DNA from 2 places in the Lysobacter sp. P5_B12 genome. Region 2 is predicted to be linked to the other one. Evidence: riboswitches for the same ligand, from Rfam matches in the RefSeq annotation. Region 2 holds a riboswitch; the other holds the start of a gene.
What was found. A riboswitch is a leader RNA that binds a small molecule or an ion and turns the genes downstream of it on or off. The one in region 2 is predicted to bind cobalamin.

Region 1: linked by a shared signal. The riboswitch ahead of btuB (TonB-dependent vitamin B12 receptor) and the one ahead of AC1DOM_RS00140 (ribonucleoside-diphosphate reductase subunit alpha) in region 2 are both predicted to bind cobalamin.

The regions. Positions count from the first base shown of each region.
Region 1 is NZ_JBFULG010000005.1:91,007-105,784, forward strand. Features, by position in the region: gene ligD (non-homologous end-joining DNA ligase) at 1-226, opposite strand, end outside; gene ku (non-homologous end joining protein Ku) at 230-1,126, opposite strand; gene AC1DOM_RS09725 (phasin family protein) at 1,342-1,725, shown strand; gene AC1DOM_RS09730 (PadR family transcriptional regulator) at 1,847-2,206, shown strand; gene AC1DOM_RS09735 (hypothetical protein) at 2,203-3,117, shown strand; gene AC1DOM_RS09740 (multidrug efflux RND transporter permease subunit) at 3,156-6,299, opposite strand; gene AC1DOM_RS09745 (efflux RND transporter periplasmic adaptor subunit) at 6,306-7,484, opposite strand; gene bioD (dethiobiotin synthase) at 7,618-8,295, opposite strand; gene AC1DOM_RS09755 (GAF domain-containing protein) at 8,373-8,855, shown strand; gene AC1DOM_RS09760 (TfoX/Sxy family protein) at 8,852-9,229, shown strand; cobalamin riboswitch at 9,264-9,499, shown strand; gene btuB (TonB-dependent vitamin B12 receptor) at 9,623-11,509, shown strand; gene AC1DOM_RS09770 (S8 family peptidase) at 11,575-13,305, opposite strand; gene AC1DOM_RS09775 (YadA-like family protein) at 13,317-14,778, opposite strand, start outside.
Region 2 is NZ_JBFULG010000001.1:21,942-36,719, reverse strand. Features, by position in the region: gene aceA (isocitrate lyase) at 1-137, shown strand, start outside; gene AC1DOM_RS00165 (GGDEF domain-containing protein) at 286-1,311, shown strand; gene AC1DOM_RS00160 (putative peptide modification system cyclase) at 1,336-3,999, shown strand; gene AC1DOM_RS00155 (NHLP-related RiPP peptide) at 3,988-4,287, opposite strand; gene AC1DOM_RS00150 (putative peptide maturation dehydrogenase) at 4,397-5,581, shown strand; gene AC1DOM_RS00145 (potassium/proton antiporter) at 5,564-7,303, opposite strand; cobalamin riboswitch at 7,394-7,604, shown strand; gene AC1DOM_RS00140 (ribonucleoside-diphosphate reductase subunit alpha) at 7,789-10,191, shown strand; gene AC1DOM_RS00135 (ribonucleotide-diphosphate reductase subunit beta) at 10,245-11,204, shown strand; gene AC1DOM_RS00130 (hypothetical protein) at 11,201-11,494, opposite strand; gene AC1DOM_RS00125 (RNA polymerase sigma factor) at 11,487-11,960, opposite strand; gene AC1DOM_RS00120 (hypothetical protein) at 11,964-12,422, opposite strand; gene AC1DOM_RS00115 (hypothetical protein) at 12,409-13,404, opposite strand; gene AC1DOM_RS00110 (DUF5694 domain-containing protein) at 13,542-14,408, shown strand; gene AC1DOM_RS00105 (nuclear transport factor 2 family protein) at 14,440-14,778, opposite strand, start outside.

The DNA of each region.
Region 1 (14,778 bases), on a different contig from region 2:
GCGCCTTGCCGAACGCGGGCCCCAGGTGCTTCTGGAAAAAGCGTTCGCCCTCGATGCCGTCGGGACAACGCACGACGGACATCAGGCGTTCGCCCGAGTCTTCCAGCAGGCGCTCGGCGACGGCTTCGTAGTATTCGAACACCTGCCGCTTGGTGATGCCGACATCGGGATAAACGACGCGGTCGGGCGAGGACAGCGTCGGCAGCGCCGGCTTGCGTGCGGCCACGCGTCAGGCGCTCTTCTTGCTCTTGCTCGTGGACTTGGCGGGCGCCTTCTTGGTCGCGGGCTTCTTGGAGGCCTTGCGCGCAGTCGCCTTCGCGGGTGCCTCGCCCTTCTTCTCCAGGCTCTTCTTGAGCAGGGACATGAAATCGACCACGTTGGTCGTCGCTTCCGGGGCCGCCGTTTCTTCCTCGACGGTCGTCGTCGCACCTTTCTGCTTCAGGCGCTTCTTGATGGCCGCGGTCAGGCGTTCCTTGAATTCGTCCTTGTAGTCGTCCGGGTTGAAGTCGCTGGCCATGGATTCGAGCAGCGTCGTCGCCATTTCCATTTCCTTCGGCGTGACGTGCCACTTGGTCGCGTTGCCCTCGGGGATGTTGTATTCCTCGAGCGAGACGACCTCTTCCGGGAAGCGCAGCAGCATCAACATCAGCGCGTCGTCCTGCGGCAGCACCATCGAGAGGTACTCCTTGGTGCGGATCACCACGCGGCCGATGCCGACCTTGCCGGTCTTCTTCAGCACTTCGCGCAGCAGCACGTAGCCCTTCTCGGCCTTCTTGCCGGGGACGAGCACGTAAGGCTTCTCGATGTAGGCCGGGCTGATCTGTTCGCGGTCGACGAAGGCTTCGATGTCGATCACCTCGCGGTTCTCGCTCGCCGCGTTCGCGAGGTCCTCGGGTTCGAGTACCACGTAGTTGCCCTTGGAGTATTCGAAGGCCTTGACGATCTCCTTCCAGGGCACCTCTTCGCCCGTCTCGGCATTCACGCGCTCGTACTTCACCGGCGCCTTGTTGCGCGCATCCATCATCCGGAAATGCAGCTCGGTGCGTTTTTCGCCCGTCATCAGCTGGATTGGGATGTTGAGGAGGCCGAACGAGAGGGTGCCGTTCCAGATCGGGCGGGCTGCCATGACCGCGAACTCCAACGGGTGGGCCCTGCAGACTCGCGCTCGACAGGTGGGGGCGGCGTGAACGTGGCGTGGACGTAACACGCTGATTTCACGCGGATTACCGTTCCCGAAACGAAGCGACGAACGGTTGTTGCACCGCAACATGGACGGGGCTATGCTGCGCCGCACCATTCGGCAATTCCGCCGACTGGCCCCCACCGTGGAGTCCACCTGCCATGTACCAGCAGATCAACGACCAGTTCGCCGCCGCCTCGCGCCAGTTCGCGGACACCGCGGCCCAGATCAACCGCCTCGCCCTCGACAACGCCACCCAGGTCTTCGGCCTGCAGATGGCCGCCCTCGAAGCCGGCACCAATGCGGCGTTCGCGTTCCTCGGCGAAGTCGCCGAAGCCCGCAACCCCGAGCAGCTCAAGGCCGTGTGGCCGAAGGGCCTGCAGGTCGCCCGTGAGAACGTCGAGCGTTCGATCGCCACCGGCCAGGACGTCATCGGCCGCACCGTGAAGACCCAGGAAGCCATCGGCCAGATCGCCAAGTCGCAGTTCGAAGCGCAGGCGAAGCAGGCGACGGACCAGGTCGCGCAGGCCACCAAGGCCAAGTAAGCCTCGGTCTCGCCCCACGAGAGCCCGACGAAAAGCCTCCCCCGAAAAGGGGAGGTTTTTTTGTATTGACGTACTGTGTGCCGCAATGTAGTGTGCGCCGCACGTCACAAGGCGAAGCACCGTGGATACCCGAGAGACCACCGCGCCCGAGAGCAGCGCCGCACCGAAGCTGGAAGGCGAACTGCGCCGCGGCGCCCTCGTGCTCGCCGTGCTCTCGCAACTGCGCGAGGTGCAATACGGCTATTCGCTGCGCCAGGCATTGGCCCAGCGGGGCATGCCGATCGAGGAAGGCACGCTCTACCCGCTGCTGCGCAGGCTCGAGGCGCAGGGCGTGCTCGCGTCGGAATGGCGGATCGAGGATGGCCCGCCCCGCCGCTACTACCGTTTGAACGACGCAGGCGAGGCGTTGCTCGCCGAACTGACCGGTACCTGGAATGCCCTGGTGCACACCATGGCCGGCCTGATTGGGAGCGGGAAATGAACCCGAACGAGGTCATCGAATCCTACGTGGCCGACGTGATCCGCCGCGTGCCGCTGAAGGAGCGCAACGACATCGGATTCGAGCTGCGCGCGTTGCTCACCGAGATGCTCGACGACCGCGCGCAATCCGAAGGCAGGCCTGCGGACGATGCGATGGTGCTCGCGATGCTGCGGGAGTTCGGCCTGCCCGCCGACATCGCCGCGCGGTATCGCGCGCCCGGTTTCGTCATCTTGCCGGCCGAACGCACGCGTTCCTTCGCCTGGTTGTCGCTCGGCGGCATCGCCTTGCAATGGGCGCTCACCCTGCCGCGCGTCGCCGAAGGCGAGTCGATCGGCACGTGGTGGTTGACCTGGGGCTTGGGCGCCTTCTGGTGGCCGGGCTTCATGTCGATGATGGCGCTGTTCGGCGCGTGGATCCGCCAATGGCGCACGACGCCGCCGGCGTGGACGCCGCGTGAGATCGATCGCGACCGCGTGCATCGCGGCGCGTTCGCCTTCGGGCTGACGTGGTTCGCGATCGGCGTGTCGCTGATGCTCGCGCTGCCATGGATCACGGCGCAATTGCCCGAACCCTTCCCGCGCATCTTCGCGTTCGATCCGGACTTCCTGCGCACGCGCGCATGGGTCGTGATCGTGTTGTGGCTCGTAAGCTTCGCGCTGCTGGTGTCGGTGCTGGCGAAGGGACGCTGGACGCCTGCGACGCGCAAGCTCGAACTCATCGGCAGCGTCGCGTGGCTCGTGCTCCTGGGTTGGCTGATCGCCTCGGGCCACATTTTCCAGTCGCAGGCGACGACCGAGGGCGCGCAATTCGGCCTGGGCATCGTGTTCCTGATCGTGCTGGTCGACGTTGGTGCCAAGCTGTATCGCATGCGGCCGGGCCTGCACGCACCCAAGGTCGCCACGCGGCACTGACAAAAAAACCCCGGCGTTCGCCGGGGTTTTTCGTTGCGTCAAACGTCGTCGAGGTGCTGCGTGATCTTCGGCGGCTCGTCCATCTTGTCGCCCAGCGCGCGCCGCACGATCGCGTAGAACACCGGGATGAAGAGCAGGCCGAGGAAGGTGGCCGCGAGCATGCCGCCGATGACGCCGGTGCCGATCGCGTGCCGCGCGTTCGCACCCGCGCCGGTGGAGATGGCCAGCGGCAACACGCCCATGATGAACGCCAGCGACGTCATCAGGATCGGGCGCAGTCGCAACTTCGCCGCCTCGACTACCGCGATGCCGAGCGGCTTGCCTTCGTTGCGTTCCTGGATCGCGAACTCGACGATCAGGATCGCGTTCTTCGCGGCCAGGCCGATGACCGTGATCAGGCCGATCTTGAAATAGATGTCGTTCGGCAGGCCGCGCATCATCGACAGCGCCACCGCGCCGAGCACGCCGACCGGCACGACCAGCAACACCGACACCGGCACCGACCAGCTTTCGTACAACGCGGCCAGGCACAGGAAGACCACGACGATCGACAGGATCATCAACATCGTGGTCTGGCTGCCGGACAGGATTTCCTGGTGCGACTGGCCTGCCCAGTCGTAACCGAAACCCGCGGGCAATTGCGTGTCGACGATCTTCTGCATCGAACTCATCGCTTCGCCGGAACTGTGGCCCGGCGACTGCGAACCGACGATTTCCACTGCCGCGAACCCGTTGTAACGCGTGAGCGTCGGCTCGGCGACTTCCCACTTCGCCTGCACCAGGTTCGAAAGCGGAATCATCGTCGGCAGGCCGTTGGCCTGCTTGTCCGGCGAAGGCGTGTAGAAATGCGACAGCGACTCCGGGCCCGTGCGATACGCCGCATCGGCCTGCATGTGCACGCGCTTGACGCGGCCGCCCTGCACGAAGTCGTTGACGTACACGGGGGCGAGCATCAACTGGATCGCGCTGTAGATGTCGCCGACCGACAGGCCCATCGCTTCGGCCTGCACGCGGTCGACGTCGAGCTTCAATTGCGGCGAAGGCGCCAGCGAATTCGGGCGCACGCCGACCAGCGCCTTGTCCTCGCCGGCCTTCTGCAACAGCGTGCCCATCGCCGCGTTGAGCGCATCGCGACCCTGGCCCGCGCGATCCTGCAGGTACATGTCGAAGCCGCCGAACTGGCCCAGGCCGTTCACCGTCGGCAGGTTCATCACGAAGATCTGCGCATCGCGGATCGGATACAGCGCGCCATTGGCCTTCGCGATGAACTCCGTCGCGGTGATCTTGCGCTGGTCCCACGGCTTGAGCTTGATGAACGCCATGCCGACGTTCTCGCCCTGGCCGATGAAGCTGAAACCCGACACCTGCATCATGCCGTCGAAGCCTTCCAGCTTCGAGACCGCCGGACGCATCTGGTCGAACACTTCGTTCGTGCGGCGCAGCGTCGAACCCGGCGGCAGCTGCACGATCGCGAACGCGTAGCCCTGGTCTTCCTCGGGCAGGAAGCTGCCCGGCATGCGCCAGAACAGGAATCCGCAGAGGATCGCCAGGCCCAGGAACGCCACCATCCATCGCGGCGCGTGCCGCACCGCGCTGCCGATGTGGCGCACGTAGGTGGTGCCCATCTTCCCGTAGTACTTGTTGAACAGGCGGAAGATCGGATTGCGGCTTTCGTGGTGCGTGCTCGGCTTGAGCAGGCTCGCGCACAGCGCCGGCGTGAAGCCCAGTGCGAGGAAGGCGGAGAACATCATCGCCATCGCGATGGTGAGCGCGAACTGCTTGTACACCGCACCCGCCGAACCGGTCTGCAGCGCGCTGGGAATGAACACCGCCGCCAGCACGATCGTGATCGCGATGACTGCACCGGTGATCTGGTGCATCGCCTTGCGCGTGGCGGCCTTCGGCGAGAGGCCTTCCTCGGTCATGATGCGTTCGACGTTCTCGATCACCACGATCGCGTCGTCGACCACGATGCCGATCGCCAGCACCATGCCGAACAGACTCAGCTGGTTGATCGTGAAGCCGAGGATGTACATGCCCAGGAACGTGCCGAGCAGCGCGACCGGGATCACCAGCGTCGGGATCAGCGTGGCGCGCAGGTTCTGCAGGAACAGCAGCATCACCAGGAACACCAGGACCATCGCTTCGGCGAGCGTCTTGATCACCTCGTCCACCGAGATGCGCACGAAGTCCGAGGTGTCGTAGGGCGAGAACCACTCCACGCCCTTCGGGAAGCTCGGCTGCAGCTGCGCCATGCGCGCCTTCACGGCGGCCGCCACGGCGAGCGCGTTTTCGCCCGGGCCCAGCAGCACCGCGAACGCGGCGGTCGGCTGGTCGTTCCACTTCAGGTCGAAGCCGTGCGCTTCGCCGGAGATCTCGATGCGCGCGACGTCCTTCAGGCGCACGGCGGCACCGCTGGGCGTGGTGCGCAGCAGGATCTGTTCGAACTCTTCGGGATGCGAGAAGCGCCCTTCCGCCGATACCGGCGCGGTAAACATCTGCGTTTCCGGCGAGGGCTCGCCACCGACCTGGCCGGCGGAGAACTGCACATTCTGCCCGCGCACCGCGTCCAGCACGTCGGTGGCCGACAAGCCGTAAGCGTTGAGCTTGTCCGGGTTGAGCCAGATGTTCATCGCGTACTGGCCGCCGAACAACTGCGTGCTGCCCACGCCCGGCACGCGCGCAACCTGGTCGAGCACGTTGGAGGCGATCAGGTCGGACAGCTCGTCGCGGTTGATGTGCGGGTCGTTGGACTTCAGCGCGATGACGAGCAGGAAGCCGCTGTTGGACTTCGACACGGTGACGCCTTGCTGCACCACGTCCTCAGGCAAGCGCGGCGTGGCCTGCGAGACCTTGTTCTGCACCTGCATCTGCGCAGTGTCGGGATTGGTGCCGGGCTTGAAGGTCAGGTTGAGCGATGCGCTGCCGTCGGAACCGGACGAGGCGCTGAAGTAATCCAGGTTGTCGATGCCGGTGAGCTGTTGCTCGATGATCTGCGTCACCGCGCGTTCGACGGTCTCCGCGCTCGCGCCCGGATAGAACGCGTTCACGCCCACCTGCGGCGGCGCGATGTTCGGATACGACTCCACGCCCAGGCCGCGGATCGAGAGCACGCCGGCGATCACGATCATGATCGCGATCACCCAGGCGAAGACCGGATGGTTGATGAAATAACGGGACATGGTCGGTCAGCCCTGCGGTTGCGCGGCGGGGGCGGCGTTGTCGGCCGCCTGCTTGGCCGGCGTCCACGGCACGGCCTTCGCGGGCGCGCCGGGCTGCACGCGTTGCAGGCCCGAAACGATCACCTGGTCCCCCGGCGCAACGCCGGAACCGACGACCCAGTCCGCGCCTTCCTGGCGTTGCGTCGCGACATTCTTGCGCGCGACGTTGCCGTCCTTGCCCACCACCATCACGTAAGAGCCCTGCACATCGCGCTGCACGGCGATCGCGGGCACGCGATAGGCGTTGTTCTGCATGCCGAGCGTGGCGCGCACGGTGACGAAGGTGCCCGGCAACAAGAGGTGTTCCGGATTCGGCACGCGCGCACGCAGCGCGACCGCGCCGGTCGAGGGATCGACCGTATCGGCGCTGAAATCCAGCGCGCCGTCGTGCTTGTACGGCGAACCGTCGGGCAACAGCACCTGCACCTTGCGCGTGCCGGTCGTGTTGGCCTGGCGCACCTGCGTGAGTTCATCCACGCTCATCGAGAAGTCGACGTACATCTGGTCGATCTGGTCGACGGTGGTCAGCAACGTCGCATCGGCCTGGCCGACGAGCGCGCCTTCGGTCACCTGCTGCTTGCCGGCGCGGCCGTTGATCGGCGAACGCACGGAGGCATAGCCCAGGTTGATGCGCGCGGCGGCGACGGACGCCTTCGACGACTGCAACGCGGCGGAGGCCGAGCGTTCGGCCGCGAGCGCATTGTCGAGATCGGATTGCGAAATGAATTTCTGCGGCGCGAGATTGCGCGCGCGCGTGGCGGCGGCGCGTGCATTGGCGTAGTTGGCTTCGGCGGAGGCCTGCGATGCGACGGCCTGGCCGAGCGCGGCCTGCAGGGGCGCCGGATCGATGACGAACAGCAGCTGGCCTTCCTTCACGTCGCTGCCTTCTTCGTACACGCGACGCTGCAGCACGCCGGGCACGCGCGCGCGCACGTCGGCGCTGCGATACGCGGCCAGGCGACCGACGAGATCCTTCACCAGCGGCACGGAGGCCGGACGCACGGTGACCACGCCGACTTCCGGCGGAGGCATGTTGCCGCCCGCTGCATTCGCGTCGTCCTTGCCGCACGCGGCGACCAGGATCGTGAGTGCGAGCACGCCCGCGATGCGAGCGTTCGTGGCGTTGCTTCCAAGCTTGCGGGCCATGCGCGGTGCCTCTTCTTCCGTTTTCTGTACGCGAGAGTTTACCTTGCGCGCCGGGGCGCGGAACCCCTGTCGTTCGTCACCCGTCCGCGCGGAACAATCGAAATTGGTTGCGGATGCAACCGCGTGGCGGCCTTCAACGCGCGATCGGCGGCCACTGCAGGTGCCGCGACATGCGGGCGGGCACGGGCACCGTCACATGCGGCAGCACGCCCCAGCACGGCGCGGGCAGGCGCGCGGCGAGCAGCGCGAGATTGTCCTGCGCGCGTGCCATGTCGGGGTCGATCGCGGTCCCGATCCATCCCGCGAGGCGGCCGCCATCGGCGACGATGGCACGCGCGGTGAGGTAGGCATGGTTCAGGCAACCCAGCCGCAGTCCGACGACGAGTACGACGGGAACATCGAGCGCGCGCACGAGATCGGCCTGCATCAGGTCGGTGGCGAGCGGCGCCATCCAACCGCCGACGCCTTCGACGACGACGCAGTCGGCTTGCGCGCGCAAACGTTCGTGCGCATCGAGGATCGGTTGCAGCGTGACGGTGATGCCCGCATCGCGCGCGGCGAGTTCGGGCGCGAGCGGATGTTCGAGCGCGAAGGGATTGATGTCTTCGTAAGGCACCGCGAACGCGCTCGCGTGTTGCAACGCCAGTGCGTCTTCGTTGCGCCATGCACCGTCGATGCGTTCGCAGCCGCTCGCCAGCGGCTTCATTCCGACCGCGCGCACGCCCGCATCGCGCATCGCGTGCAGCAATGCGGTGCTGGCGAGCGTTTTGCCAACGCCGGTATCGGTGCCGGTGACGAATACGCCGTTCACATGCGGGCCCCTTCGTCGCGACGCAGCGTCGCGGCCACGGCGCCATGGTAACGCCGTCGCGCTGGTAGACTCCGGGGATGTTCACTGCCTCCACGCTGTCCGGCAGCAAGCCGGAGCAATACGCCCAGCTCGCCGAACAGGCGCGCGCCCTGCTCCACGGCGAGCCCGACCGCATCGCGAATGCGGCCAATCTCTCGGCGCTGGTCTACCACGCGCTGCCGCAGCTGAACTGGGCCGGTTTCTATTTCTTCGACGGCACCGAACTGGTCGTCGGCCCCTTCCAGGGCCTGCCCGCGTGCGTGCGCATCCCGCTCGACAAGGGCGTGTGCGGCGCGGCGGCGAGCACGCGCACGACCCAACTCGTCGAAGACGTGCATGCATTCCCCGGCCACATCGCCTGCGATGCGGCCTCGCGTTCGGAACTGGTGGTGCCGCTGGTCCGCAACGGTACGCTCGTCGGCGTTTTGGACCTCGATAGTCCGGTTCCCGCGCGCTTCGACGTTGAAGATCAACAGGGGATCGAAGCGATTGCCCGCCTGTTCGAGGAATCTTTGGCTTGAGCACCGCCAAGCTGCGCAACATCGGTCCGAAATCCGCTGCCTGGCTGCGCCAGGTGGGCCTGCGCTCGCGCGAGGATCTTGAAGCGGTGGGCGCGGTCGATGCGTTCATGCGCGTCAAGCGCGCCGGCTTCCGGCCGAGCCTCAACCTGCTCTACGCACTGGAAGGCGCGTTGCTCGATTGCCACTGGCAGGAAGTGCCTGAAGCGCGTCGCAGCGAACTGGTGAATGCCGCCGAGGCCGCCACGGCCCTGCTTCCGCCGCCGCGCAACCGCCCGGCCGCATCGCCCGTCACCACCACGCAGATGGCCGATACCGAAGACGCCGCGCCGGCCTTCAATCTGTTCGACGAGCCCGCCGGGCACGAAGCGGACTGACGCGCGGTCCTTCCGCGCCCGAAGCACCACGGTTACACTCCCCGCCGCTTGAGGTGACCCGCGGACGCATCGTCCAAGGGTTGAAACGGGAAGCCGGTGCCCGATCGCATTGCGCGATCGCATTCCGGCGCTGCCCCCGCAACGGTAAGCACGCAAGGCCAACGCATCCGCCACTGTGCACGCGCACGGGAAGGCGCCGCGGCCCGGATCGCCTTCTCACGAGACGACCAGCGCGCAAGCCCGGAGACCGGCCTTAATGCAGACCTGGTTGCGATGCGGAGGGCATCGCGGCGGCAGCGCCGTCGCACGCGCCTCCGCTGTGTTTCCCCCCGCCATGACGCGACTCCTTGTGAACCCAAGGCGCGCGGGCGTGCGCGCCGGAGACTCCAATCCATGTCACGCAACACCCTCGCCGCCGCCGTCGCGGTGGCTCTGCTGTCCCTGCCTGCCTTCGCGCTTGCGCAATCGCAGGAGGCCGAACAACTCGACACGGTGCTCGTCACCGGCACGCGCACCGCGGTGACCGTCGATGATTCGCTGTCCGCCGTCGAAGTCATCGATCGGGCCGAAATCGAACGCACGCAGGCGCAATCCGTGCAGGACCTGCTGCGCGGCCGCGCGGGCATCAACCTCGTCAACCAGGGCGGCGCGGGCAAACTCACGACGCTGTTCCTGCGCGGCACCGAATCGGACCAGACGCTGTTCCTGATCGACGGCGTGCGCGTGGGCTCCTCCACCTCGGGCCTCACCGCGTTGCAGGACCTGCCGGTCGAACTGATCGAGCGCATCGAAATCGTGCGCGGCCCGCGTTCGAGCCTGTATGGCTCCGACGCGATCGGCGGCGTCATCCAGATCTTCACGCGTCAACCGAAGAACGGCGGCGTGCGTCCGCGCTTCAAGCTCGGCGCCGGCAGCAACGATCTGCGCGAATTGAGCGCGGGCCTCGACATCGGATTCGACCGCGCGTGGTTCGGTGCGGACTACAGCCACCAGTCGACGGAAGGCCACAACTCCTGCACCGGTGCGACGACGCCGGAGTTCGCCGGGTGCTTCATGGATACGCCCGATCCGGACGACGACGGTTACGAAAGCAACGCGGTGTCGGTGCGCGCGGGCGTACGGCCCGTCGATGGCCTGACCATCGACATGCATGCCCTGCGCAACGAAGGCCGCAACGAAATCGACGCCGACCCGATGTTCGGGTTGGGCGATGTGTCGAACACCACGCAGCAGGTGGTCGGCGGCAAGGCGCGTTGGGAAGTCGGCCCCGCGACGCTCACGCTGACCGGCGGCAGCAACCTGGATCGTTCGCTGCAGACACGCGACGACGCGTTCACCGATTTCTTCGAAAGCCGTCGCGACAGCGCGTCGTTCCAGGCGGACTTCAAGGTGGCCGACAAGCAGTTGGCGACGGTCGGTTACGACTGGCAGCGCGACAAGGCCTTCGCGAACGATCTGTTCGGCACGCTGGTGTCGTCGCAGGACGGCGCGCTGCGCCAGAACCGCGCGGTGTTCGCGCAATACCAGGGCGCCTTCGGTGCGCACGACGTGCAGGCAAGCGTGCGTCGCGACGACAACGAACAATTCGGCGGCCACACGACGGGCAGCCTAGCGTGGGGCATGGACCTCGGTGCGGGCTTCCGCCTCACCGCCAATGCGGGCAGCGCATTCAAGGCGCCGACGTTCAACGAACTGTATTTCCCGTTCTACGGCAATCCGGATTTGTTGCCGGAGACCTCCGACACGTTCGAGATCGGCGTCGGCCAGCGCCGCGCGACCTGGCATTGGGACGTGCACGCGTACCAGACGCGCGTCGACGACCTGATCGTCTACGACTCCAGCATCTTCGTCGCGAACAACCTGGAACAGGCCCGCATCCGCGGCGGCGAGTTGACCGGCGGATTCTCGCTCGATGCCTGGAACTTCAGCGGCGCGGCGAGCTACGTCGATCCGCGCAACCGCAGCAACGGCGACAACTTCGACAAGGTGTTGCCGCGTCGCGCGCGTTCGAGCGGGCGCGTGGATGTCGATCGCGCGTTCGGCGATTTCTCGGTGGGCGCCACGTGGATGGCCGAGGGGCGCCGCTTCGAGAACGTCGCCAATTCGCTGGAGCTTGGCGGGTATTCGACCTTCGACCTGCGCGCGCAGTGGGCGCTTTCGGATACGTGGACGTTGCAGGCGCGCGCCAGCAACGTGTTCGACCACGACTACGAGACGGCGGCGTATTACCCGCAGGCCGGGCGCGAGTTCGGGCTGACCGTGCGGTATTCGGCGAAGTAAGCGGTTCGTCGGGAGTACCCGGAAAACCAGGGCGCGTCGACCTCCGATCGACGCGCCCTTTTCATTTACTCCAGCGTTGCACGCAACTGCAGGGCGCTGAATGCCTTCGCGGCATGCACGGCGACGTAGTAATCACCCGGCGCCGGTGCATCGAGGATGACGATGCCGTTGTTGCCCGGGCGCACGGAACTCGCGTCGTGCGCGGCGGGCGTCGCATGGCTGCCGTTGCGCACGTACAGGTCCGCATCGCCCGTGCCGCCGTAGCTGCGCAGGGTCAGGTGCGTCTTGCCCTGGGGCACGTTGACGACGTAGTGCCGCGATTGCGCCTGGTTCGCGTAGATGTGCATCGCCGGCGCGGACAGGCTCAGCGCGATCGGCGTCGGAAACGGCACCTCGCCCAGGATCGCCGCCTGGACAGCCATACCCGCATCGACGATGCCGCGGCCGATCGGCCTGTCGACGGGCGCGGGGAACATGCGCGTCGAATCGGCGAGCAGGCTTGCGATCTTCGCCGGCGAATGCGGCGACGGTGCCACGGACTGCATCATCGCGACGATCGCGGCGACGTGCGGAGCGGCCATCGACGTACCTGCGTTGGCCGCGATCGCCGGCGCTTCCGGACCTTCCATGCCGAAGTTGAACGTGGACCAGATGAACCCACCCGGCACCCACTGCTGGCCGCTCGCGTTGTCCTTGGTGTAGACGCCGCCGCCGGGCGCGGCCACGCTCACGCCGCTTCCGAAATTGGAATAGTAGGCGCGCTTGCCGGTGAGCCCGTTCGCGCCCACGACGATCACGTTCCTGCAGCTTGCAGGCGTGAAGTTCGCAACGTCCATGGTGTTGTTGCCCGCGGCCACGACCACCGTCGTCCCGCGCGCGACCGCGCCGTCGATCGCGTCCTGCATGAACGCCTCGCACTGCGCGTGCCCGCCGAGGCTGAGGTTGATCACTTCCGCCGGCGTCGCGTTGTCCGGCACGCCTGCGACACTGCCGCCCGACGCCCAGGTGATCGCATCGGCGATGTCGGACGAATATCCGCCGCAATGGCCGAGGACGCGCATCGGCAACAGCTTCGCGCGATGCGCCACGCCGGCGACACCGTCGGCGTTGTTCGCGACCGCTGCGACCGTCCCCGCCACGTGCGTGCCGTGCCAGCTGCTGGGACTGGGCGGGCATTGGCCCGCGTACGGCGGTGTGTGCGTCCAGTCGCCGGGGTCCCAACCGCCGGGCGTGCGCGTACTGTCCGGGCGGCCTGAAACGAACGTGTCCGTGATGAAGTCGTAGCCTGCGCCTGGGACGATGTTCGCATCCAGATCCGGATGCGCGGTGATGCCCGTATCGAGTACGGCGACGACAACACCCTCGCCCGTTGCGCCGAGTGCCCATGCGGCGGGGGCAGCGATGCCGCCGATCGCGTTGTACAGATTCGCCTGGAAGTGCGTGTAGGTAATGCCGTTGAGTTCGATGGGGCCTTCGTACCAGGGATCGTCGACGACGGCGGTGTGTTGCAACAACCGATCGTGAACGGCGTATTGCACGGCGGGATTCGCGGACAGGCGCGCGATCAGCGCGTCGGCGCCGCCGGATTCCGTACGCAGCACATGCGCGCCGTTGGCGAGGCGAAGGACGGGTTGTGCGTCGGGTGCGAGCGTGCGCAGTGCGACTGCGGCCTGCGCCTGCGTCTGGGCTTGGTCATGGAGTTTCACGACGACGCGACCCGCGGGATCGAAGGCGAACGCAGCGTCTGTCGCGAACAGGCAGGAGAGCGCGAGCGCGAAACGCAATTGGATCTGCATGTGTTGTCTCCTCAAAGGTCGATGCCGAAACCGACGCCCGCCGATTGGTCGTCGCTGCTGAAGGCCCCGCCGAGGCTGAAGGACACGCGATCGGAAATGTTCCGCGCATAGCCGACGGACAGGGCGCTCTCCCCGTTCTGCCAACCCGCGGCCGCGGCGAGCCGGCCGCGATCGCTCCGGCCCTGCGCTGCGTTGATGGCCATGCTCGACATCGCGGCGGACATCGCGCCGATGCGGTCGATGCGGTCGTCCTGCCGGTCGACGCGCTCGCTGAGGTCGACGAATTGATCGGACAAGACCTGCATGCGCTGGTCGGTGTACGCGCGTGCTTCGTTGAGCGTAGCCGCCTGCGCGGATTGCATCTGCCGCATGTTCACCGCATCGGTATCGGCGACCGCATCGGCGACGTGCACGACGCGACGTTCCGACCCACCCGAACCGACGGAGACGGTGCCGGCTTCGTGCGCGATCGATCCCTGCCCCAATGCCGCGGAATTATCGACCGCACTGCTGCCCGTGCCCACGGCCGTGCCCGCGCCCGTTCCCGCGCCGGGCACCGACGGCGGCGCCTTCGGCAATTCGCCGAAGGCCGCTTCCAACGCGTCGAGGCGCGATTGCACGCCGCCGAGCCCGGAACCGAGCGAGCCATCCAGCCCCGCGATCGCTTCGTCGAGCTGCGCCTTGATCACGACATCGTTGGCCTGCGTGCCTGCGGCCACGTTGACGATCTGCCGGAAGATCGGCGCGTGCTCATCGCCATTTTCGTCCCACCACCGCACCGACGCGCCCACGGATATGGTGTTCTCACGCAAGGACTGCGACCCATGGCCGATCGCGACGCTGCCGTCCGCGCGTGCATCGGAGAACGCGCCCAGTGCCGTGCTGCGCGCGTTGATCGCGCGCGAATACGCGCCGAACGCCGACGACTCGACTTCCCAACCCAGCGCATGACTGCCGAAGGCCGATGCACGATCGGCGATCGACCAGGCTTCCGCGCCGACGGTCGTTGCCTGGAAGGCCGCGCGTGCGTTGGCGCCGATCGCGATCGCCGCGATGTCCGCGACGCTGCGGATCCCGAGTGCGACCGCAAGATCGCCGGCACGCGCGTAGGTGCCGAGCGCGGTGCCGTCGAACTTCGCGTAGGTGGCGTAACCGACCGCCGTCGTGTTGAACCCGTCCGCGAGGGCACCCGCGCCGATGGCCGTCGCGCCGCCGCCGGTGCCCTTGCTCAGGGTTCCGATCGACGTGACGTACATGCCCTCGGCCACGGTGTCCGTGCCGATGGCGATGCTCGCGAAGCCGAGGTTGTTCGCGGCACGGCCGATGGAAATGCTGAAGGGCTCCAGCGCGTACGCCCTGTGGCCGATCGCGACACCCGCTTCGCCGAGCGCCTGCGCCTGGTAACCCAACGCAACCGCGGCGTTGCCTGCAGCGACGCTGCTCTGCCCGAAGGCCATCGCATACAGGCCGAGC
Region 2 (14,778 bases):
ATCAACGTGAGGTCGGCACGGGTTACTTCGACGCGGTGACGCAGACCATCCAGGGGGCCCAGAGCTCGACCGTCGCCCTGAAGGGTTCTACGGAGGAAGAGCAGTTCCAGAAGGTGAGCCCCGCCGCTGCAGCGTGACAAGCTGCACGGTTCTTGAATCCGCTATCGCCTGTAGCGGGGTGACCGGGGTTGGCGGCGGCCGGACAGGCCGCCCCAATCCGTACCTCAAGAGATGAACTCATTCAGGTGGTATCCTCGGCCGCCGGTCACGTCGGGGGATCGAAGTGTGAATCGCGACCGCGCGCCTCGACGGCGCCGAGCCGACATCGAAGTTCTCGAGCCCGCCGCGTCCCTGACTGCGGAGGAGTACGCGCTGTTTGCGCAAATCGGGCAGCAGCGTCGCGTCGAGCCTGGCGAAAAATTGTTTCGCCGCGGTGACCTCGGCACGACCATGTACGTCATCGCACAAGGCTCGGTCGACCTGGACTTCGGCGACGACCTGGTTGCCAAGCGCCTGGGGCAGCGCGAGTTCTTCGGCGAACTCGGCCTGCTGATCGGCGACCATGCGCGCAGTGCGGACGCGACCGTGTCCAGCCCCGGCATGTTGGTCGAATTGCGCCAGCAGGAATTCGAAACCCTGGTCGATCGCGACCCGCGCCTGCTCGCCCATTTCCTGCGCCGCGCCATCATGCGCGTGGTGCTGAACGAACAAAGCCTCATCGGCCGGCTGCGCCGCCGCAACCTCGACCTGCAGACCGCACTCGACACCCTGCGCGCGACCACGCACCGCCTGACGCAGACCGAAGAACTCACCCGAACGGATGAACTCACGGGCCTGGCCAACCGCCGCGGCTTCCATCTGCATCTGCAACAGCGCCGTCGTACCGACGAGCAGCCCGGCCGTGGCCTGCTGCTGATCGACTGCGACCGCTTCAAGAACATCAACGACGACCACGGCCACCTGGTCGGCGACCGCGTGCTGCAGGGCGTCGCCAACATCCTGCGTTCGGCCGCCGGTCCGGACGACATCGCCTGTCGCCTGGGCGGCGACGAGTTCTGCCTGATGATCAAGGGCGAGCATCGCGACGATGTCATGCGCGTGGCCGAGTTCATCACGACCACCGCGCACGCCTTGCACGAGATGCAGCCCTCGCCGCCGGCGATCGCCACGCTCAGCGTCGGCGCCTGCCTGGTGTCGCCCGACACCGAGTGGGACGACTGGTACGCACTGGCCGATGCGGCGCTCTACCGCGCCAAGCGTTTGGGCGGCAATCGCGTGGAATGGCAGGACGACGCGCTCGCGCCTGCCTAGGCGCGGCGATGCAAGGGATCGTGCATGAATGACTTCGCGCAGGCCGGCTTCGATCCGGCGAGCAGCCCGCAGGTTCGTACCCTGCTGTTGACCGACCTGTGCGACTCCACGTTGCTCGTCGAACGCCTCGGTGACACGCCGGCTGCGGCGCTATTTCGCGCGCACGACCGCCTCGTGCTGGAATTGCAGCAACGTTGGCGCGGCCGATTGATCGATCGCAGCGATGGCTTGCTGTTGTTGTTCGAGCGCCCCGTCGATGGCCTAGGTTTCGCACTCGACTATGCACGCGGCTTGCGCGAACTCGGCGACCGCCCTGAAGTGCGCGACCGCAAATTGCTCCTGCAAGCGCGCGCGGGCCTGCACGTCGGCGAAGTGCTGACGTGGCAGAACAGCGAAGCCGCGGTGCAGGCCGGTGCGAAGCCGCTGGAAGTGGAAGGCCTCGCCAAACCGCTCGCCGGACGCCTGATGACGCTCGCGCGCCCCGGGCAGATCCTGTTGTCGGCGACCGCCGAACCGCTCGCACGCCGCGCCGCGCGCGAACTCGGCGAACGCAGCGAACACCTGATCTGGAAATCGCATGGACGCTGGCGCTTCAAGGGCGTGCCCGATGGCCAGGAAGTGTTCGAGGTCGGTGAGCCCGGTTACGCACCGCTGCGTGCGCCCAAGCAAAACGGCGGCAAGGCGTGGCGCGACATTCCCGTGTGGCGCCGGCCGACGGCGCTCGCGGCGGAATTGTTCCTGGTCGCCGGCATCGCAACGGGCGCATGGTTCCTGACGCGCCCGACGCCGGCGATTGCGTTCAACGAACGCGATTGGGTGGTGGTCGGCGATTTGCGCAACCTCACCGGCCAGCCGGTGCTCGACGAATCGCTCGAACAGGCCTTCCGCATCAGCCTGGAGCAATCGCGTTACGTCAACGTGCTGAGCGACCTCAAGGTGCGCGATACGTTGACCTTGATGAAGCGCACGCCCGGCACGTTGCTGGATCGGGAGATCGCATCGGAAATCGCAATCCGCGACGGCGCGCGCGCCGTGATCCTGCCGACCGTGTCCGAAGTCGGCGGGCGCGTGCGCGTGAGCGCGGAAGTCATCGATCCACGGACGCAGACGACCGTTTACTCCGAGACCTCGGACGGCCTGGGCGCTGCATCGGCGTTGTCGTCGATCGACACGGTGACCGGCCAATTGCGCGAGAACCTCGGCGAAGCGATCGCGAGCATCGAGCGCGATTCGCAACCGCTCCCGCAGGCGAGTACCGCCAACCTCGACGCGCTCAAGGCCTACGCCCTCGGTCTGCAAAAGGTGGACAACGGCGACATGGTGGGGGGGCTGGGGTATTACCGCCGCGCGCTCGAACTGGATCCGGATTTCGCGCTGGCGCGCATGGGCGTGGGTGGCGTCCTGGTCGCGCAGGGCAAGCTGAAGGAAGGCAAGGAAGCTTTGATCGCCGCGTCGCGGATGAAGGATCGATTGACGCCGCGCGAATTGCTCGCGCTCCAGACGCAGATCGCGCGCTTCGGACCCACCGAGCCCTTGCTCGCGCGCTGGGAACAGCTGACCGAGATGTATCCGGATTACCTGTCCGCGCAATTCGGTTACGCGCAGGACAGCTGGATGATGGCCAATCGCTTCGAACGCGCATTGCCCGCCGCCCGCGCTGCAACTGCGCGCCAGAGCGCGATGGCTGCATCGGCCTTCTACCTGCAGGGCATCCTGCTGCTCGGGCAGGAAGACGTGCGCGGCGCGATCGCCGCGTTCGATCGCGCGCAGGCCGTGGGGTTGCGCGGCGCCGCCATGTTCCGCGCGAAGGCCTTGCAGGCGCAGGGGCGCACCGCCGATGCCGACAAGGTGTTCGGCGCGCGCGGCGGCACCTCGCTCATGAACCAGGACCTCGAGTCGCTGGAATGGCGCTTCATCTCGCGGATCGATCGCGGCGAGTTCGCCGATGCGCGGGAAGCGCTCGACCACGCTTTGAAGTTGTCCGGAAAGGAAGATCCCTATTGGGCCGACACCATGTGGCAGCTCTATGCCGCCGGGATCGACCTGGTCACGGAAGGGAGCGCGTCCGCCGACACGCTCTCGCGTCGCCTCGATTGGGTGGACGCAAACAGCGCCAAGCTCGACGAGACCTATCCGATGGCGAGCACCAACCAACGCTTGGCGATGGGATGGCTCGCGGCGCGTTCCGGTCACGCCGCGGTGTTGTCCAAAGCCATCTCGGCGCTCGGCGAACGCAGCAAGGTCGCCGGCTATCCCCTCGCGGAACAGACGTGGGAGGTGCTGCTGGCCGAACAGGACCGCATGGCCGGCAAGCCGGCATCGGCGATCGCGCGCCTGGCGTCGATCGCGCGCCGGCCCGATGCGCTGCAGATGGTCCATGTCGCCAATGCGCGTGCGCTCGCCGACGCGGGGCAGTGGCAGGGTGCGGTCGCCGAATGGCATTGGGTCGCCACGCATCGCGGGCGTGCCTTCGCCGAACCGAGTACGGGCGGCATGCTGGATCCGCTGACGATCGCGGAAACGCGGTTGGCCCAGTTGGAAGCGGCGTCGTTGCTCGCCAGCCATGGGCAGGGCAAGCGTGCGGAAGGCGAACTGGCTGCCTTCGACAAGGCATGGCATCCCGAAGGGTTGCCACGCGCGCTGCACGCGCGGCGCGAAGCCGCGCGTGCAGCCTTGTTACGCGAGTAGCCCTGCCGGCGGCTTGAACTGGAAGGGCATCGCGAGCGAATCGACGAGCGCGTCGCGATCGGCCGCGATCGCATCCTTCGAGGCGAGCGTCACCGACGAGGCCAGGCACGCGCTGGTTCCCGCGGCCAGGCCGGTGCGTTCTGCAGTGGCCTCGGGCTGCCAACCCAGTTGCGTCAGCGCTTCGTGCGGGCTGCTTTCGAACAGCGTCCGGAAATCGTCGTCGTTCGACAGCTTGTCCAGCAGCTTGTGCGCGGTCTTGTGGTCCAGCTTTGGTCCCTTGCCTGCCATATCGCACTCCCCAGTGTGATGAAAACCCCGGAAACCTAACGTTCAAACGGTGTTGGTTGCAAGCACCGGCCCCCAACCCTAAGGTCCCAGCTTCGATCGGGGAGCGGACATGCGGGCAAGGCGTTGCGGTGTGCTGTGGCTGGAGCCGAGGAATGTCGCGACCTTCGCATTCGACGATCTGCTGCAAGGCGGCACGGGCGTCGTGCGGAGTTTGCAGTGGTTCGCCCATGCGCCGCACCTTGCGCAACCGGTGGAAGTCGATGCGCAGGCTGCGCAGGTCGTCGGTTGCATCGGCTCGGAAAAATGGGTCGACGTGGCCGAGCTCATCGATGCGCACGGTGCAGGCGCAATCGATGCGCTGATCGCCGAGGGCCTGGTCGTCACGGACGATCCGCGCGATGCGGCGCATCGCGAAGGCGACGCGCGTTTCCGGGAGCAACACTGGCATGGCCTGTCCGCGTTGTCGCACGCGGCCTCGCGCTGGTCGGGCATCGACACGGTGCAGGAGATCGCTGACGCCGGCGTGGATACCGCATCGGGCCTGCGCGCCGCGCATGGGCCGCCGCCGCCGACGTTCCATGATCGCGGGCCGTCCGATGTCCGCATTCCATTGGCGCGCGCAGAACCCACCGCCTTCGACGAACTCCTCGACCTGCGCAGCACCTGCCGCAATTTCGATACGACGCGCGCATTGCCGCAGGCGCAGTTCGCCAACGTGCTCGAACGCGTCTTCGGCGCGCGCGGGCAGGTGCAGGCCACCGACGACTTCTCGGTGATCAAGCGCACGAGCCCGTCGGGCGGCGCGATGCATCCGACCGAGGCGTACCTGATCGTGCAGAACGTCGAGGGCATCGCGCCGGGCCTGTATCACTACCGCCCGGGCGATCACGCGCTGCAACCGCTGCCGCCCGTCGAGGATCTCGCGCAACTGGCATTGCATGCGGTGGGTGGGCAGCAATGGTTCGCCGATGCGCACGTGCTGGTCGTTCTGGCGCCGCGGTTCGGGCGCAACTTCTGGAAATACCGCAACCACCCCAAGGCCTACCGGGTGACGATCCTCGACGTCGGACATTTATCGCAGACGCTGTTCCTCAGCGCGATCGAACTCGGCCTGGGCGCCTGCATCACGGCTGCGATCAACGAAGTCGAGATCGAAGAAGCCTTCAATCTGGTGCACTACGTCGAAGGCCCGTTGGCGGTGTGCGGATTCGGCCTGCGCGCCGACGCGATGACGACGGCGGAGCTGGATCCGAACCGCAAGGCCTGGCCGCGCGAATCACCGCCCGCCGAGTAAGCGTTCGCCGACGCCCGCGAATTTCAAACCGACCTGCGCGACGCGCTCGTCTTTCAACGCGCGCACGACCAGCACCGCCTTTCCGAGCGCAAGCTTGTCACCGACCTGCGGTTGCTCGTCGAAGCGCTCGTCGAACAACTGCGCCGCGGTCGCGTCGTTGAAGCGTGCGGGGATCTGCAATCCATAGAACGACGCGATTTCGCCGAGCGGTGCATCGCCCGGCAAGGTGAAGCTGCCGAACAGATCCTGCTCGGCGGCGCGTGCATCGCGGCCTTCGGCGAACAGCCAGTCCAGTCGCGGCGCCTGTCCCGTCGGTGCAAGCACGTACGCGTAATCGTTCGCGAGCAAAGTGCCTGCATCTTCCGGCAACAGCACGCGGCCTTCGCGCACGACCATCGCCAGGCGCACGCGGCCGGGCAGGGCGGCGCCGCGCAGCACGGCGCTTCCGGCTGCGATGCGATAGCCGACCATGTCGTATTCGAGCTGGCCGGGGAGGTCGAGCTGGATGCGGCGCGTATTCGGGTCCGCGCGCGGCACGGCGACTTCGAACCAGTGCGCTGCGCGTCCCAGCGACCAGCCTTGCACGATCAGCGAGACGAACACGACGACGAAGGCGACGTTGAAATAGACGGTCGCGTTCGGCAACCCCGCGAGCAACGGGATCGAAGCGAGGAAGATGCCGACCGCGCCGCGCAATCCCGTCCATGCGATGAAGGCGATTTCCTGCCGGCGATAACCGAAGGGCGCAAGGCACGCGACCACCGCGGCAGGCCGCGCGACGAACATCAGGAATGCCGCGACGCCGAGCGCGGGCAACAACACTTCGAAGAGCTTGTGCGGCGTGGCCAGCAGGCCGAGCAAGAGGAACATCACCAACTGCGCGAACCACGTCGCCGCATCCTGCACGGACAGCACTTCGTTGCGCGCGCGCATCGGGCGGTTGGCGACGACGATGCCCGCCAGGTACACCGCGAGATAACCGCTGCCGCGGAACAGGTTGGTGATCGAGAACAACGCAACCGCACCGGCGAGTGCGAGCCACGGATGGAGGCCCGGTGGAAGTTCGAAGGTATTGAGTGTCCACACCATCAAGCGCCCGCCGAGATAACCGGCGACGAGGCCCGCGGCGATCGCCCACCCGAGTTGCAGCGACAGCATCCATGGATCGTGCGTGCCCGTGCCGGCGATCCATGTCGTCATCGCGAGCGTGAGGAACACCGCCATCGGATCGTTGCTGCCCGATTCGAGTTCGAGCGTCGCGTTGACGCGGCGTTCGAGATGCAGGCCGCCGGCGCGCAACAGGAAGAACACGGCGGCCGCGTCGGTCGAAGACACGACGACGCCGAGCAACGACGCTTCCAACCACGGCAGATGCAACAGATACACCGCGGCGACCGCGGTGAGCGCGGCGGTGATCACGACGCCGGCGGTCGCGAGCACGACCGACGGCACCACGCTCCCGCGCACTTGCGCCGCGCGCGTGCGCAGGCCGCCATCGAACAGGATCACCGCGAGCGCGAGCGAGCCGACGAGATAGGTGAACCCCAGGTCCGAATACTTGATGCCGCCCGGCCCGTCTTCGCCGAGCACCAGGCCGAGCAACAGGAACACCAGCAGCAAGGGGGCACCGAACCGGCGCGCGAGCAGCGACGAAGCGATGCCCGCCAGGATGAGAAGCGCGCCGAAAAGCAGGCGCAGGTCGATGGCGTGCAGGTGCTCCAAGCGGACTCCTTGTCGGCTGGGGTCGAGTGTAGCGGTCGCGGTCGCTTGTCGCCGGACCCCAACATCGTCGATTGACAACGACTCGAAGCGCGATATCTTGTGGTCGTCGGTTCCGCGGGCGAAGGTTCGCGGATGAAAAGGGAAGCCGGTCCAACTCCGGCGCTGCCCCGCAGCGGTAGGTGGAAACGAAGTCGCGCACGCACTGGGGCGGTGGCCCCGGGAAGCGGCGACGAGTAGGTGGTGCGGCTCCATGCGCACCGTGTCCACGAGCCCGAAGACCTGCCGACAACCGCGCGATGCACGCCGCGCGGTGCCGGCCGCGGAATCTCCGGGGGGAGATGGCTGGTGACGCAGGGGCCGGCCGCCGCTTTTTTCGCGCGCGTGTCTCGATCGCTGCGACGCCGCCTTCCCATCGTGTGGTTCCAAGACCGATTGTCGATCGCCGAGGGAGCGATCGGCACCGGTGCGCCATCACGGAGCCACCCATGTCACACGACACGCTCGCCGAATCGGTCGTCTCGCCCGCCGCCGTCGCACCTGCCTTCGATCTTACGCCGCCGCCCACCGCCACCACCATGCGCGTCACCAAGCGCAACGGTGCGTCCGAAGCCGTCGACCTCAACAAGATCGTGCGCGCGGTGACGCGCGCGGCCGAAGGCCTGCACGCGGTGGAACCGATGCGCGTGGCCACGCGCACGATCTCGGGCCTCTACGACGGCGCGACCACGCGCGAACTCGACGAACTCTCGATCCGCACCGCCGCGCTGCTCACCGCCGAAGAACCCGAGTACGGGCGCCTGGCCGCGCGCCTGTTGTCGGCGGTGATCGCCAAGGAAGTGGCGGGCCAGGAAATCCACGCGTTCTCGCAGTCCATCGCGCGCGGGCACGAAGTGGGCCTGATCAACGACCGCCTGCTGGAATTCGTACAGGCCAACGCGCGCAAACTCAACGACGCCATCGACCCGATGCTCGACCAGGGCTTCGATTATTTCGGCCTGCGCACGCTGTACGACCGTTATTTGTTGCGCCATCCGCGCACGCGCAAGGCGATCGAGACGCCGCAGCAGTTCTTCCTGCGCATCGCCTGCGCGCTCGGCGAAGACGTGCCCGGCGCGCTCGCGCTGTATCGCGCGATGGCGCATCTGGATTACCTGCCTTCGTCGCCGACCCTGTTCAACAGCGGCACCAACCACGAGCAGCTGTCCTCGTGCTTCCTGCTCGATTCGCCGCAGGATTCGCTGGAATCGATCTACCAGCGCTACGGCGACATCGCGCAGCTGTCGAAATTCAGCGGCGGCATCGGCGTGAGCTTCACGCGCGTGCGTTCGCGCGGTTCGCTGATCAAGTCGACCAACGGGCATTCCAATGGCATCGTGCCGTGGCTGAAGACGCTGGATGCGTCCGTCGCCGCCGTGAACCAAGGCGGCAAGCGCAAGGGCGCGGCCTGCGTGTACCTCGAGCCGTGGCACGCCGACGTCGAGGAATTCCTCGAGTTGCGCGACAACACCGGCGACGAAGCGCGCCGTACGCACAATCTCAACATCGCCAACTGGGTGCCGGACCTGTTCATGCGCCGCGTGGAAGCGGATGCGGACTGGTCGCTGTTCGATCCGCGCGTGGTGCCGGAGTTCGTCGACCTGTATGGCGATGCGTTCGAACGTGCCTACGAACAGGCCGAAACGCAGGGCAAGGCGACGCGCACGATCCGCGCCCGCGAGTTGTACGCGCGGATGATGCGTTCGCTCGCGCAGACCGGCAATGGCTGGATGACGTTCAAGGACAAGTGCAACCGCGCGAGCAACCAGACGCTGCGGCCGCAGAACGTGATCCATCTGTCGAACCTGTGCACCGAGATCCTGGAGGTCACGTCCGCCGAGGAAACCGCGGTGTGCAACCTGGGTTCGATCAATCTCGCGCGGCACGTCGACCCCGAGATCGGCTTCGACTTCGACAAGCTCGCCGAAACCGTGCGCCTGGCCGTGCGCCAGCTCGATCGCGTCATCGACCTGAATTTCTACCCGATCGAAACCGCGCGCCGCGGCAACCTCCGCTGGCGCCCGGTGGGCCTGGGCTGCATGGGCCTGCAGGATGTGTTCTTCGCGCTGCGCTTGCCGTTCGACGGCGATGCGGCACGCGCGCTGTCGACGAAGATCGCCGAGACGATCTACTTCCACGCGCTCGATACCTCGTGCGAATTGGCGGTTGAACGCGGCGCACATCCGTCGTTCGGCGATACGCGTGCATCGGTCGGCGAGTTGCAGTTCGATGCATGGAGCGTGGTACCAGAAGCGAGCGAACGATGGGACGCCTTGCGCGAACGCATCAAGACGCACGGCCTGCGCAACTCCCTGCTCGTCGCAATCGCGCCGACGGCGACTATCGCGTCCATCGCCGGTTGTTACGAATGCGTCGAGCCGCAGGTGAGCAACCTGTTCAAGCGCGAAACGCTGTCGGGCGACTTCCTGCAGGTCAATCGCTACCTCGCCGAGGAGTTGAAGAAGCTCGGCCTGTGGACACCGGAACTGCGCGACGTGATCAAGCGCGCGGAAGGCTCGATCCAGGGCATCGCGGAGATTCCCCAGGCCCTGCGCGACATCTACCGCACCGCATGGGAACTCCCGATGCGCGCGCTGATCGACATGGCCGCCGCGCGCGGCGCGTACATCGATCAATCGGCGTCGTTGAATCTGTTCATGGAAAGCCCGGCGATCGGCGCGTTGTCGTCGATGTACATGCACGCGTGGAAGCAGGGCATCAAGACGACGTACTACCTGCGCTCGCGCCCGGCGACGAAGATCCAGAAGACGACGGTCGGCGCCGCGCCGACGCCGGTCGAAGCCATCGCCTGCTCGCTCGAGAACCCCGAATCCTGCGAGGCCTGCCAGTGAGCGCCGCCCGTCCCTTGCTGCTCGATCCCGGTTTCGAGCTCACCCTGCGCCCGATGCGCTATCCGCATTTCTACGAGATGTACCGCAACGCGGTGCGCAACACCTGGACCGTGGAGGAAGTCGACTTCTCGCTCGACCTCAACGACCTGCGGCACAAGATCGGACCGGCCGAGCGGCATCTGGTCGAACGCCTGGTGGCGTTCTTCGCCACGGGCGATTCGATCGTCGCCAACAACCTCGTCATCAATCTCTACCAGCACATCAACGCGCCCGAAGCGCGCATGTTCCTCTCGCGCCAGTTGTACGAGGAAGCGCTGCACGTGCAGTTCTACCTCACGCTGCTCGACACCTACCTGCCGGACCCGGCCGAACGCGCACGTGCGTTCGCGGCGGTCGACAACATTCCGTCGATCCAGCGCAAGGCGGCGTTCTGCTTCAAGTGGATGGAATCGATCCGCAACCTGCAGCGCGTGGAGACGCGGGAACAGCGACGCCAGTTCCTGTTGAACCTCGCGTGCTTCGCCGGGTGCATTGAAGGCCTGTTCTTCTTCGGCGCGTTCGCCTACGTGTATTACCTCCGCTCGCGCGGCCTGTTGCATGGCCTCGCGGCGGGCACCAACTGGGTGTTTCGCGACGAGAGCGGGCACATGGCCTTCGCCTTCGATGTCTTCCGCACCGCGCGCGAGGAAGAACCGGACTTGATCGACGCTGATTTCCACGCGCAAATCGTGGCGATGATGGAAGAAGCGGTGGAGTGCGAGGTCGCCTTCGCCGAAGACACGCTGTCGGGCGGCGTCGCGGGTCTGTCGATCCGTGACATGCGCGAGTACCTGCAGTACTGCGCCGACCAGCGCCTCGCGCAACTCGGCATGCCGCCGCACTGGCGCTCGCGCAATCCCTTCCCCTTCATGGACCTGCAGGACGTGCAGGAAGTGACGAACTTCTTCGAGCGGCGCGTCTCGGCCTACCAGGTCGGCGTGCAGGGCGAGGTGGCGTTCGATCACGCGTTCTAGCGGTTCTCGGCTCCCGGCTCGTCGCGCCAGCAAAGGAATGCGCCCAGCAACAAGGGCGCGACGAGCCCCGGGAGCGCGCGTGGATCGTGCAACACGATCGGAACGGCGCCTGCGACGAACGCAAGCGCCGCGATGCGCCAGGCCCAGCGCAGCCTGCGTGCCATGCGCGACGCGGCGCGCGCATGCGCGGCCTGGACGATGCGCCACAACGGAGGTGGCGTCGGTGCGGCGGCGCGCAGTCGGCGTGCCTGTGCTTCGAACAAGGCTGCGATGTCTTCGTCGTCATGCATCATCGCTTTCCTTCTGCAATGCCTGGAATCGTGCGCGCGCCCGCCAGAGCAGCACGCGAATGCTGTCCGACCCCAGTTGCGTGATCGTCGCGATCTCCTCGTGCGTGAACCCTTCCGCATACGCGAGCCACAGCAACTGGCGTTCGCGCATCGTCAGCCGCGACCAGAGGTGTCGTGGAATGACGTCCTCGTTCGAAACGGGCGCGGCGATTTCCATCGCCACGTCCCAGGCCACCTCGCGCTTGCTCCGACGCGCATGATCGATGAACAGGTGCAGCGCGATCCGGTACAGATAGGCGCGCGCGGTGCCTTCGAACGTCGAAGCATCGCGCTCGAGCCAGCGCACGAAGGTGTCCTGCGCCAGGTCCGACGCCAGCGCAGGCGGCGCACCCAGCCGCGCGAGATACGCCCAGATCCCCGCGTAGTACGTCGCGTAGAAGGACGCGAATCCTTCGTCGGCCTGCATCGTTCATTCGCCCAGCACGCGCCATCGACGCGCGAGGTACGCACTCACGCCGCTGGCGAGCACCAGGCCGATGCCGAGCCCGATCGCCAGCCATCCCCACCAGCGCGCGTTGTCGGCTTCGCGCACGAAGTTGATGTCGGTGCCCGGTGGCGGCGCGATGCCGTTCACGAGGAATGCCGCACCGATCGCGCACGCGATGATGCCGAACTGCAGCAGGCCGAGGATGCGGTGTGCCATCGCAGCGGGTGCGTACTCGTTTTCCATCAGCGTGCGACCTTCGGGGGAGCGTGCGAAGGCGACGAAGGCGTCGGCATCGCCGAAGCGTTCGCCCAGGCGCAACGTCATCGCATCGCGCGCCATGCGGCGTCGCACCTGCAACTTGCGGCGCGCGATGTGCACGACCGCGAGCGCAACGATGCCGACGACCAGGACCGCGAACATCACCAGCTCATCGCCCGACATGGGGGCCTCCTGTTTCGACGCGATTGTTCGTACTCAACCAGCGCAACACGTTGCGCGCAAACGCAACGTTGTCGCAACCTGGCAGTTGCATGCCGAAGGGTTGGCGATCGGCGACCTGCGCGGTGAGCATCGCCGCCTCGCCCAACACCACGACGCGCCCTCGCCCGTAAGCGAACGCCAAGCCCTGGCCCGCGCCGGCCGGGGTTTCGCGAAACGTGCCGTGATCGTCGATGGTTTCCACCGAGCCGCGCGGCAAGCGCAGGAGGATCTCCGCGCCGGGTGGCCCATCCAGCGATTGGCCGGTGAAGGTTTGCACGCACGCCACCGGTGTCCCGCCTTCGCCGCCCGACACGATCGGATGCGCGGCATCCAGGCGCCCGTTCTCGCGGGTGAAGCGCAGTGGATCCGATACTTCGCCCGGGACTTCGGCGAACCCGGCATGCATGCGCACGCCGAACGCCGCCGCGAGCGCTGCGTTCGCCGCGCCGAACGGCGCGTGATCGGCGATCAGCAACAGCCGACCGCCGCTCGCGACCCAGCGAGGCAACGCGGCGATCTCCTGCGCGGTGAACGCCGGGGCGCTCCGATCCGCTCCGCCACCCCAAGGCAGGTTGATGCCGAGGAACTGCGGTTTCGCGCCGCCCGAAGCGTTGGCGATGACGAGCACATCGATGCTGGCCAGTATCGCGGGCGTGAATGCCGCATCGGAATAGCGAACGCGATACCCCTCGGCGCGCAGCAATCGTCCGAAAGGCCAGTAGCGCCCCCACCAGTTCGCGGTGGATGCGTTGTGGTGCGCATGGTCGATGGCGACCGTCGGCCCGGTGCCCATCGCGAAGGCCGGCCGAGCCGGCAACGGCCGCCACCCGTAGTCCGCGCGCTGCGCGTTCCATGCCGCGTAACCGAAGGCCCCGACGAGGAGCACCGGCACGGCGGCAAGCGCCGCCAGGACCCACCGCCATCGCACCCTTGGCTTTGCCATCGTCCATTCCCTTCGCGCCCTGTTCCCTTCACAACGGGCGGCGGAGGGACGGGGTTAACAGGCCCGTGTAAACGCTGGCGCGCGCCCGCGCATCGGACCCCAGATACCCCCCGCCCCGGAAGAAAGGAAATCGATCGATGCGTGCTGTGAACGGACGTTTTGCATTGGCGCTGGCCGCCACCGCCCTGGTCGCCTCCGCGGCCTGCCTCGCGGCGCCCGCGCCGGCGACCGACCCGCAACCCGACGCGGACTTCCTGTTCGTCGGCAGCTTCCACATGAACAACCCGGGCCGCGACGTGCACAACACGCGCGCCGACGACGTGCTCAGCGCCAAGCGCCAGCGCGAGATCGCGGACGTCGCGCGCCTCATCGCGCGCTTCAAGCCGACGAAGATCATGGTCGAGGCCGACACCACCAAGCAGGCCACGCTGGACCAGACCTTCGCCGAGTCGTGCCACGGCAAGCGCCCGCTCACGCGCAACGAGACCGAGCAGCTCGGCTTCCGCATCGCGTGCGATGAAAAGCTCAAAGGCGTGATCGCAGTCGACTGGAACGACATGGGCCCGATCAAGGACGAGGCGAGCGTCGACTGGCCCAAGGCGATCGAACGCCACGGCCAGCAGGCACAACGTGCGCAGGACGATGCCATCGGCAAGGCGGTGAACGACGAAGACCAGCGCGTCCTGGACAACGGCACGATCGGCGACATGCTCGTGCGCTTGAATTCGCCGGAATGGTTGCGCGCGAATGCGCAGGCGTATTTCCGCATCGGCCTCTACGGCACGGCCGACGACCCGATCGGCGCGAACTGGGACATGCTCTGGTACGGCCGCAACCTGACCATCTTCAACAACATCGTGCGCCGCACCGAACCGGGCGACCGCGTGCTGGTGCTGTACGGCGCCGGCCACGGCAATTGGCTGCGCCAGCTGGCGACCGATTCGGGCAAGTACCGCGTGCAGGACACGCAGCGCTGGTTGAAGGAAGACGCGCCAGCCAAGTGACGGCGACGCTGTCGAGAAGTGCGCGGCTGCGTCAGTGGCCGCGCATTTCCTTCACCGGGGCTTCGGTCATCGCCGTCTCGGTGTGGATCGCGCACAGCCATTTGCCGTCGCGGCGGACCCAGGTGCTGGAATCGGACATGCGCACACGTTCTTCGCGATCGGACATCGTCGTGGTCTGGTCGACTTCGTAGGTGACGATGGCCACGTCGTCGGACGGGCGGAGCACGCGCGCGTTCGACAGGTCGAAGGCCTTGAGCGCGTGGCGCGGGTCTTCGGCCATCTTGCGATAGCCCGCGTGGTCGAACTGCATCGCACCGTGGCTGGAGACCATCAGCGCCGGCTCGGCCAGCAGGCCCAGGGCGACGTCGGT